DNA from 3 places in the Azotosporobacter soli genome. Region 2 is predicted to be linked to each of the others. Evidence: riboswitches for the same ligand, from Rfam matches in the RefSeq annotation. Region 2 holds a riboswitch; each other region holds the start of a gene.
The links. Region 2 has a riboswitch for cyclic di-GMP ahead of QTL79_RS05435 (hypothetical protein). Riboswitches for the same ligand answer to the same signal wherever they lie in the genome.
Positions count from the first base shown of each region.

Region 1: linked by a shared signal. The riboswitch ahead of QTL79_RS13010 (polysaccharide biosynthesis/export family protein) and the one ahead of QTL79_RS05435 (hypothetical protein) in region 2 are both predicted to bind cyclic di-GMP.
Region 3: linked by a shared signal. The riboswitch ahead of QTL79_RS01550 (methyl-accepting chemotaxis protein) and the one ahead of QTL79_RS05435 (hypothetical protein) in region 2 are both predicted to bind cyclic di-GMP.

Region 1 covers NZ_JAUAOA010000016.1:31,254-34,532, forward strand. The annotation lists gene QTL79_RS13000 (PAS domain-containing sensor histidine kinase) at 1-122, shown strand, start outside; gene QTL79_RS13005 (hypothetical protein) at 197-670, shown strand; cyclic di-GMP riboswitch class II at 1,107-1,190, shown strand; gene QTL79_RS13010 (polysaccharide biosynthesis/export family protein) at 1,253-1,942, shown strand; gene QTL79_RS13015 (GumC family protein) at 1,963-3,279, shown strand, end outside.
Region 2 covers NZ_JAUAOA010000003.1:348,721-351,999, forward strand. The annotation lists gene QTL79_RS05430 (HD-GYP domain-containing protein) at 1-418, opposite strand, end outside; gene QTL79_RS05435 (hypothetical protein) at 579-1,292, opposite strand; cyclic di-GMP riboswitch class I at 1,490-1,573, opposite strand; gene QTL79_RS05440 (hypothetical protein) at 1,804-2,040, opposite strand; gene QTL79_RS05445 (DMSO/selenate family reductase complex A subunit) at 2,159-3,279, opposite strand, start outside.
Region 3 covers NZ_JAUAOA010000001.1:345,048-348,326, reverse strand. The annotation lists gene QTL79_RS01550 (methyl-accepting chemotaxis protein) at 1-1,572, opposite strand, end outside; cyclic di-GMP riboswitch class I at 1,668-1,752, opposite strand; gene addB (helicase-exonuclease AddAB subunit AddB) at 1,944-3,279, shown strand, end outside.

The DNA.
Region 1 (3,279 bases), on a different contig from region 2:
GAATTGGCTTGAGTCTCTCTTATGACATCATTGTTAATCGTCATAAGGGAAACCTTTATTTTAACAGTACCGAGCAGAACGGAACGACGTTTGTAATTGAACTTCCTATAACAAGTAACTGAAGTGAAGAAGAGGTTTTTTTCTTGTTTTGTGGAATTCTACAGTATAGGAATGATTTAAGAATAAGTGAAATGAGGTGTCCGTTCTGTTTCGATATTTGCGCTTTCGTTTGGAGTTTTTCATCAAGATACTGTCTTTTACAACACTGTTTTTAGCGGTGATGCAGTTGCTTACGTATAAGTGGCCGCTGATCGTATTTTACCTGGCTGGTTTTGTCGGCTACCGCTGGCTGCTGCAGACGATCAATCCGCAAATGAACTGGCAGAGCCTCTTCAAACAAGTAAAGACGCCTGATTTTTTAGCGAATCCGCCCAAAGAAGAATTGAGCGAGCTGGAAGCGGCGCAATTGACGAAGTGGCAATGGCAGCTAGCCTTTCTCTTCGGCGTCATCCTCGGTGCGCCGGCGTTGCTTGGCGTATGGTATTTAGCGTTGGCGGGCTTCGCTGTCGGTTTCTTCTCCTTGTTTTTACTGCTAAGGCTGTATCTGCATTTTTCGGAGAAACAGGCGCGAAAAATAGTTGCTTACTATGAGAAACAAAAACAAAAATAAACAATTGCTTCATTTAGAAAAGGGTCAATGGATTTTATCCGTTGATCCTTTTTGTGTGCAGAAAAAGTTCAAAATTACGATGGAACAGCTTCGAAAATGCGGCGAGAATACAAAAAAGAAGAATGCCCATAAACGAAAAAAGATGAAGTGAAAAAGAGAAAAAGCAAAGAAAATAAAATAAATGAATGGAGCTATGAGAGGAAGATATCGTGTTTTGTGAAGGACTAATAGCTTGATTTTTCGACGTGCCGAATGACATTTATGTAGGGCGATACGTTTGTGAGGTAATGGCTATATTGACATTTAAAGTGTCAGGAAAGGCGAGTTTTCAAGTAGTTTGCGTCATAAACATGACTGGAAAAAATAAGGAAGTCTTAAGAAAATATGGGTACTTATTCTGCTATACTTAGTAACTAACAGGGCGGAAAAAAGGACAGATGAATATGGATGCAATGAATATTAGTTTTTATTTGGACGCTTGAACTAATAGGAGCAAGTAGCGTAACCGGCCATCTAAATTTATTTTAGATGGCTTTTTTATTGCTTTTAGAAAACAAGATATGTATAGGCAGGAGGATATTCGTGAAAAGTCTGATGATAGTTATGGTTATCGCAGTAGTCTTAGTAATTTTACCAGCAAAAGTATCAGCGGAAAATTATGTTTTACGGCCAGGTGATGTTATTAGTGTCGATATCGTGAGTTCGGCCGATATTAGCGGAGTTTTTGGGACGCCAAGTCGCAGTAGTACGTCCAGTGGCTTGGGGTTCGGTGGGTTGACGTTGCAGGAGGTTACGGTTCGTCCGGATGGAATGGTTTCGATTCCATTGGTTGGCGAAGTAAATGTGGATGGAATGTCTCCGAGTGAGGTTTCAGCGTTTATTGTTGAACGGTTGAATCGGTATCTTGTAGAGCCGCCAAATGTAAGTGTGAATTTAGTGAAAGTCCATATGACTAGAATCTACGTGTTGGGGCAGGTAAACCATCCGGGAGCATTTGAACTAGGGAAAAATATCAGTTTAGTAGATGCGATAGCCATGGCAGGTGGTTGGACGGATGGCGCGGCCAAGAAAAAGATATCTATTATTCGTAAGAACATGCAGGTTGAACCGACGAAGGTAAACTTACTGGATGTGCTTGAAAAGGGCGATACCAGCAAAAATTTGGTGTTGAACGAGGGCGATATTGTGTATTTGAGCAGCAATGGAAAAATTGATTTTATTAGAGATATTGTACCGTTTATCAATACCTCATATGAAATCAGGCATTATTAGAGAGGTCGGAGGTTGAGTTCGTGGATAGTGAACAATTTGAATTGAAAGATATGCTGGCGATATTGAAACGACGACGCAGGGTGATTTATTACTCGATACTGTTGACAGTTTCAATTGCAATATTGATTAATATGTTTTCTGCTACGTTATATGAATCTACAGTAAGTTTGCGTGTGAAATATTATCGCGGTCCTAATGAAAATGTGATTACAATGGCGCCGGATGATTTGTTGCGGCAGCAAATTTTCACTTATGTTGAAATTATCAAGAGCCGGACAGTGGTGGAGGCGGTGATTGAACGTTATTATCGCGATCGTGATGTAAAACCATCATATGAAGAGGTGGTCAGGACAATCAATACACGATTGGTCAATGGTACGCAGATTTTGCAGCTAAGCGTATTGGCCGAGTCGCCGGAAATGGCACAGAACATGACCAATATATTACTAGAAGAATTTATCATGCGTTTGACGGAAATTGTCCGCTCTGAAGGCAAGGATGCTAGGACTTTTATTGGAGAGCGGATGGAAGAAAGTAAGCGAAACTTGGAAAAAATAGAAAAAACAATGATCAAGTATAAAAAAGAACATGATGTGGTTGCCGTCAGTGATCAAACAAAAAGTTTGATCGATATGCAGGCAGATTTGAAGAAATTGGCATTGGAGAATTCGCTTAATCTAGAGCAAGCCCAAGCGAAGTTGGTTAGCACGAAAAAACAGATGGCTGGTCCACAGGCCGAATTTATGGCAGATAGCCAACAAATACAGCTTTACCGAACTCGCTTAGCGGAGCAGGAAGTTGAATTGGTTAGTTTGTTAAAGGTGTTCAGAGAGGAACATCCTAAGGTAACGGCGACAAAAGCGATTATTACGGAGACACGGCAAAAGTTAAATGAAGAAATCGCACATGTGGCAAAGGCGGAAATTCCGTCCAGCAATCCGGTGTTTCAAAATCTCTTGCAGACAAAGCTGCAGGCGGAAGCGGATATTGCAGTTGCCAATGCTAAGCGAAACGCGCTGGAGCAGACGAATTCAGAGCAGGATAAGGAATTGAAAGCGTTGCCGGATAAGGAACAGGAAATGGCAAGACTGATGCGCGACTATAAGGTGGCGGAAGACGCGTACAATGCGCTGGCCAAGAGATATGAAGATGCTCGCATTGATGAGTTGACGCAACCTACGAATGTGCAGGTAGTTGACCGCGCTGGCATGCCGACCAGACCAGCGCGCCCGAGAGTCATTTTGAATCTGGTGGTTGCTATGGTGATGGGATTGTGCGGCGGCGTGATCTGGGCATTCATGTTGGATTATTGTTGCAAAACAATTGATAATCCCGAA
Region 2 (3,279 bases):
GCGCAATCTCTCTGATCTCATTTGGGTATTCGCCGCTATTCAATAGCTCATAGCCCATTATGGTATGACGTTTCATTTCCCCGAATTCCTCTGCATCCAAACGCTCTGCCTTCGTCAGAATCTGCTGTGCGACCGAAAGCTTGCCGACATCATGCAGCAAACCGCCCCAACCAAGCTGGGTCATTGTCGTCTCATTCAAGCCCATTTCCCTGCCGATCCCGATCGCAAAGCGGCTCACCCTAAGCGAATGTTCCAGCGTCTCAACGTTTTTTTCCTTTAATTCTTCAAGCATCGGCAATGGCGGCGCAGCAAACATCCCTTTCATGCTGCGCCCCATCGTTTCCTTCATCATGCCCCCATGGCTTTCAAAGTTTTCTCTTAGCTCGCCTAAAATCCTCGCTACACTTTCTTCCCGCAAATCATACCTCTCCCTTATTCTTCAAGCTCTCCCCATTTTGCTCCCTTTAACTAAAAAAACCGATAATCCCCCCGTTTTACGGAGTAAATTATCGGCTATACAACAACCAGTCGAAACCATTGTCTATTCTGCCTGAAACGTTATGAACTTTTATTCTTTTTCAAAATGGAATCGGTTTCAATGTCGTCACGATAACGACCGCCTTATTGTTGACGATATCCCAGACCGGTATATAGGCAGCCACTTCATAATCCGACATGAGCGACGTTATGATCTGACGTAAATTCTGCCGGGCCAAGCGTTCCACCAGACAACCGCAACTGCAGGCATTCTCTTCCGCAAAACGCTGTTGTTCACCCAAAGAAAAGAAGCCTTCGATTTCAAACAAAAGAAGCTTCTCTTCGAACGCCACCACACGGCACCATTTCGGTCCGCGCCCCAGCAATTCTTTCATTTGCCGTGCAAAGCCGCTGGCCAGCGCATCTTCGCTTTGCGCCTGCCCGTTGGAACGCGCCGTGGAAAACGCTTCTTTGAAGCGAGTCACGCAATACAGTTTATAGCCGCTTTCCTTTTTAACCATTTTTATAAAAACATCTTTTACATCATAGCCAAAGCGCTTCTCAAGCATTTGCGCAACAATGCCATGCACTTTTCTACGCACGACCGGCGCGCCGCTCTTTGACTCGGCAATATGGATCATCCCTTCCAGATGAATCTCATCAAACTCATCCCTGACATCGGCCAACGCCGACACCAGGCGCACATTCTTGCTGTGAAAGATTCGTTTGACCCCAAAGGAAGGAATTCGACTTTGCCGACAAAATAAATCAATGGTCTGTTGCGTTTTCTCTTTTTCACACACCGTCACATCCATGTTCCCAACATCCCTTTCCATGGCGTTATTTACTTACACAAGACTGTCATCATGGCAAAAATGCCGTTTCTCTCCTCATTTCCAATCATCGGCCCGTGTATGTCTAAAACCATACGGATTGTCAGCACTTTGGATCTTGATGCCCTAATAAAAAAACACAGGCTGCCGCCTGCGCTACTCTTCCATGCAACATGGAAATCGGCGGCCTGGCGATCATAGGCACTGCCCTTAGATCCATGGCTTTGCGTCTCCGATTTTCATCGGGTTTGCCTTTTCTTTGCTAGTAAACTTTTTTAAATTCATTTGTATAATACCACCCCTTACCAGCTCAGTCAATTACATTTATAGGACAAAAGTCTCTTTTCGGCAAACCTTTGTCCTTTTTATCGCTTTTTAAACTTAAAAAACCTTTAAGGTATTTGTTACATTTTTAACAAATACTCGCTTATGCACAAGATAAAAACGGCCTACCCTCAAAGCTACGTTTGAGCGGCAGGCCGTTTTCGACGTCTTATTCGTTTACTTCTTCTTCCTCTTCTTCATCCAACGTCGATTCAAACGTATCTAACACGTTGCCGTGATGAGTATCGATCGCATCGTTGATGAGCCGCAGGACGGCGGCGGTTTGCTGTTCGGGCAGCCCCATGGCCAATACGATGTCCGCCAGCGTATCCTCCAAGAGATCCATATCATCCGAGAATAATACCGGTATTTCGTCCGTCATTTCAAGTTCTTTGTCGTCGCACATACTACACACTCCTTCTATGGTCTTACTTGCCGTCACTCTTTGACGGCGGCTGACCACTCTCATGGTATCACGAAACGAGTGCTTTGTCTCGTAAAGAGTTTGTAAAAACGGGAAAAATTCAAGCCTCCTCCTGAATTCGGCAGACCTGCACCAAATTGGTATGCTGCGGATTGCCTTTCGCGAGCGGCGTCGGCTGATACTTCGTCAGCGTGTTGATGCAAGCCCCCTGATCGACGCCTTTGGCATCCGGACGATGCCAGGCTCCCTGCGGCATCGCGACGACGCCTTGCATAATTCGCTCCGTGATCGTAAGCGCAATTTCGAGCGTGCCGCGTTGATTGAAGACGCGAACGCGTTCGCCGTCCTTCAGTTTTCGCCTCTTTGCATCCTCCGGATGCATCCAAAGGCAATGCGGCTGCAGTTTTTCAAGTCGCGCGGAATTACCGAAAATCGAATGCGTACGCCCTTTCGCATGCCAGCCGATCAGCTGCAGCGGATACTCTCGCGTCAAAGGATCATCCGGTCCTTCCCAGCTTGCCACATATTTCGGCACCGCCGGTATATCCTCCGGACGCCCTAGCGCATATAAGCGCGGGGAAAAGATTTCAATCTTGCCGGACGGCGTGGGAAACGGATATTCCTGCGGCGCTTCGATTTGCTTTTGAAAGGCGATATAAGGCGCTTCCCGCGGCTTGCAATATAAACCTTGCTCCGCGAACGATTCGTAGGAGGGAAAATCGTTTTCCCGCTTGCGCGTTTCCTCGACGATGTAACGCGCCCATTCCTCATAACTCCGTCCCTGACTGAACGCAGCCTCCACGCCGAGCGTCGCGGCTAGCTCAACCATCCAATCATAACCGGTGCGTCTTTCAAATTCGGCTTCTACCACTTTATTTTGAAAAATGGCATATTCGGCATAACCCCAGGGCTGAAAAAGATCCAAGCGTTCCAAAAAATTCGTGCTCGGCAGGACAATGTCGGCAAACTTGGCGCTTGACGTCATGAATTCTTCGCTGACCAAGATAAATTCGCACTTTGTCTCATCCGCCAGAAGGCGGCTGGTGGCCGTGATATCGGAATGCTGATTGATTAGACAGTTCCCCGCCAGGCTGGCAAGGAATTTGATGCCGACTTTCAGGCGCTCCGCGCCTTTCACACCATCGGCCGCCGTCATACGATCCCCGTCTTCAATTGCCTGTGGCCAGGTATATACGGAAATCGACGTCTTCACCGGATTCT
Region 3 (3,279 bases), on a different contig from region 2:
AGCCAGTTTACGCACCTCTTCGGCGACGACCGCAAAACCGCGGCCCTGTTCACCGGCGCGCGCCGCTTCGATCGCGGCGTTCAGAGCCAGCAGATTGGTCTGGCTGGCCAGGCCGGCGATCGTATCGACGATTTGGCCGATTTCCTGCGAACGGGCGCCAAGCTGGGTGACGATCTGCGAGGTTGCGCTGACCGAACTTTGAATCGACTGCATCTGATTGACCGCGCTGTCGACCGCGCTGCCGCCCTGGCGGGCCAGCGTCGCGGTGCGGTCGGACGAAGAGGCGACATCGTTCGAATTTTGTGCGATCTGGCGGATGTTGTCCGACATCGTCTGGACGATGCGCGAGGCTTCTTCCACGGCCGTCATCTGACGTTCGGAATCGGCGGCTACCTGCGTGATCGAGTTTGCGACGCTATGCGAGGTTTGCGAAGACTGCTCGGCATGCGCGGTCAATTCTTCCGAAGAAGCCGCGACCTGTTCGGCGGAAGCGGTAATGCTCTGCAGTATGGCGCGGAAGGAGTTTTCCATCGCTTGCAGCGAGGTTCCCAAATCACGGATCTCACGTACGCCTTGAATGGTAATCGAGTGGCTCAGGTCGCCGGAGGCGAGAAGCTGGGCACTGTTTGCCAGCGAAGCGAGGGGGACGGTGATGTTGCGCGCCGCAAAATACGCGGTCGCAGCGGCCAGAAGTACGGCCAGCAGCGTCAGGAAGGCGGTAGTGGCCAAAGACGTCAGGATGGCCTTGCGGATTTCGGTTTCCGGCAGGTAGGTGATAACGCCCCAGCCGTATTGCTCAACCGGTGCATACGCGGCCAAAGCCGGGACGCCGGTGGTTGCGGTCACGCTCTTTTCTCCGCGGTGCCCTTGCAGCAGATCGGCGACGTAGGGGGCGTCGCCGACTGCGTCACTTTTCTTGACGCGTTCCATATCAGGATGGGCGATTAAGATGCCTTTGCTGTCGACAACATCGACGTAACCGGTCTTGCCGATCTTGATGTCGCTTGCCATTTCGGCGACGGAAGCCAGGCTGATGTCGGCGCCGAGCGTGCCGATGATGTTGCCGCGATTATCGCGCAGCGGCGTGTAGACGGTGATTGTCGGTGATTGGGTGGACACGGAGATGTACGAATCGGTGAAGAAGGTTTTGCCCTGCATCGTCGTCGTGAAGCCGGGACGGCCGAATTGGTTGCGCAGTTGGCCGGACGTCTTCGCGATCTGCATGCCGGTCGTGTCGTTGGCATAGATCAATTCGAACTGCGGATTCGCTTTTTGCATTTCCAAAAGCGTGGCCTGAATCACGGCGGCATCCAAAGGACGTCCGCTGTTCGCGCGTCCGATCGCGGCTGCGGTCGTCAGCATCAGACCCTTGGCGTCGGTCAGTTTTTGTTCGAGCTGGTCGCTCAGCTGTTTGGCGGCCATCGCGTTGCTTTGCGAGAACGATTGGCGCGCCTGGCTGGCGCTGAGGTAGCTGGCTGCGATGCCGGTTACGGCAGCCGGCAGCAGCGCGAAGAGTACCAGCAGTAAAATCAGTCTTCGCTGCAGTGAATCGGTCAGTTTGTTTAAAAACATGTCTTGCCTCCTAAAAATATGGAATCGGAATCTTGTCGCAGAAATATAAATAAAGACACGCCGAGGCCTGTCTGATCTTGCGTTACGTGCGCAGTTACGGCGGCTTGGCAGTCGTAGACGTACGTCCGTAGACCCATAGCTTTGCGTCCTGCTCTTTCGGGCAGTTTGCCTTTTGTTTATTTAAATAGTATCTGCCAGTAAATTATAGTGCCGTGAGTGGAAAGAGTCAAGGTTAAAAAAGGAACATTAATTAGAAAGAAGTTAAATAAGACGCACACTGCTTCGCTGCGCCGGGGAGGAGCAAGGAATTTGCCGCGCTTAACGCGAATGCTACATAGAATCCTTTGTAGTCGTGTGGGGAGGAAACGAGAATGAAATTACGCATTGTCATGGGCCGGGCCGGCGCGGGAAAGACCGAACGCTGCCTGGAAGAGATACGCGAACGTTTGCGGCGAGAGCCGCAAGGTTATCCGCTCTTATTGATCCTGCCGGAACATGCCACCTTCCAGGTAGAGAAAGAACTGGCGGCGACGCCGGACCTCGGCGGTTTTGTCCGCGCCTATGTGTTTGGCTTTCGCCGTCTGGCGCATCGTGTGCTGCAGGAAGCGGGCGGCATCGTACGACCGCAGGTCACCGAGCTCGGCAAGCGCTTGATCGTCGGGCGTCTGCTGCGCGAAGAAAGGGCGCGTCTCAAGGTCTTTCAGCAGGCGGCTGCACAGCGCAGTTTTCCGGATACGCTGCTTGGCCTGATTCGCGAAATGAAGTCGTACAACCTGACGCCGGAAGCGCTTGGTGCAGCGGCGGAAAAATGGGACGGCCATCCGCTGGGTGATAAGTTGCAGGATCTGGCGCTGCTCTATGGTGAACTGCGCGATTTTCTCCGGGAGAGTTACAGCGATCCGGAAGATTATCTGACGCTGGTAGCCGAGAATATCGATCGCTCGACGTTGCTGCGTGAGAGTGAAGTATGGCTGGACGGCCTGACTTGGTTCAACCCGCAGGAGATGGCGGTAATCGAAGCGATGCTGAAGACCGCGCGCCAGGTGACGGTCACGCTATGCCTCGATCAGGCGGATTCGCCCGAGCATGCGTCGGAAACGTCGCTCTTTCACCGGCAGTGGAATACGCGGCGCAAGCTAAGAATGCTGGCCGCGCGCATCGGCTGCGAAGTCGAAGAAATCGAGCTGACGTCGGCAGGGCGCTTCGCGGCAGCGCCGCTTTTGGCGCATCTGGAGCGCCGTTTCTGGCAAATGCCGCTCGAAAAATGGACAGGAGGCGGGCTTGACGCCCTGAGGCTGAGCGAAGCGGTGAACCGGCGCGGCGAAGTCGAGGCGATGGCGCGCGATATCCGGCGTTTGTGCCGCGAAGAAAACCTGCGCTGGCGCGAAATTGGCATCTTGCTGCGCGACAGCAACGCATACGGCGATCTCGTGGAACGCGTGCTGGGCGATTTTGAGATCCCTTTCTTCAGCGACCGCAAGCGCTGTCCGGTGCATCATCCGCTTGCGGAATTGCTGCGTTCGGCGCTTGAAGCGGTGGGGCGCTGGCACTATGAAGCGCTGTTTCGCTGCTTTAAGACCGATTTCTTTGCGCCGTGTCGCGATGAGATCGACCGGCTCGAAAATTATGTCCTGGAATTTGGCATCCAGGGTCGGCAGCGTTGGCTGGGGGAAGAGGGCTGGACGTTTTGGCGTCGTCTTTCGCTTG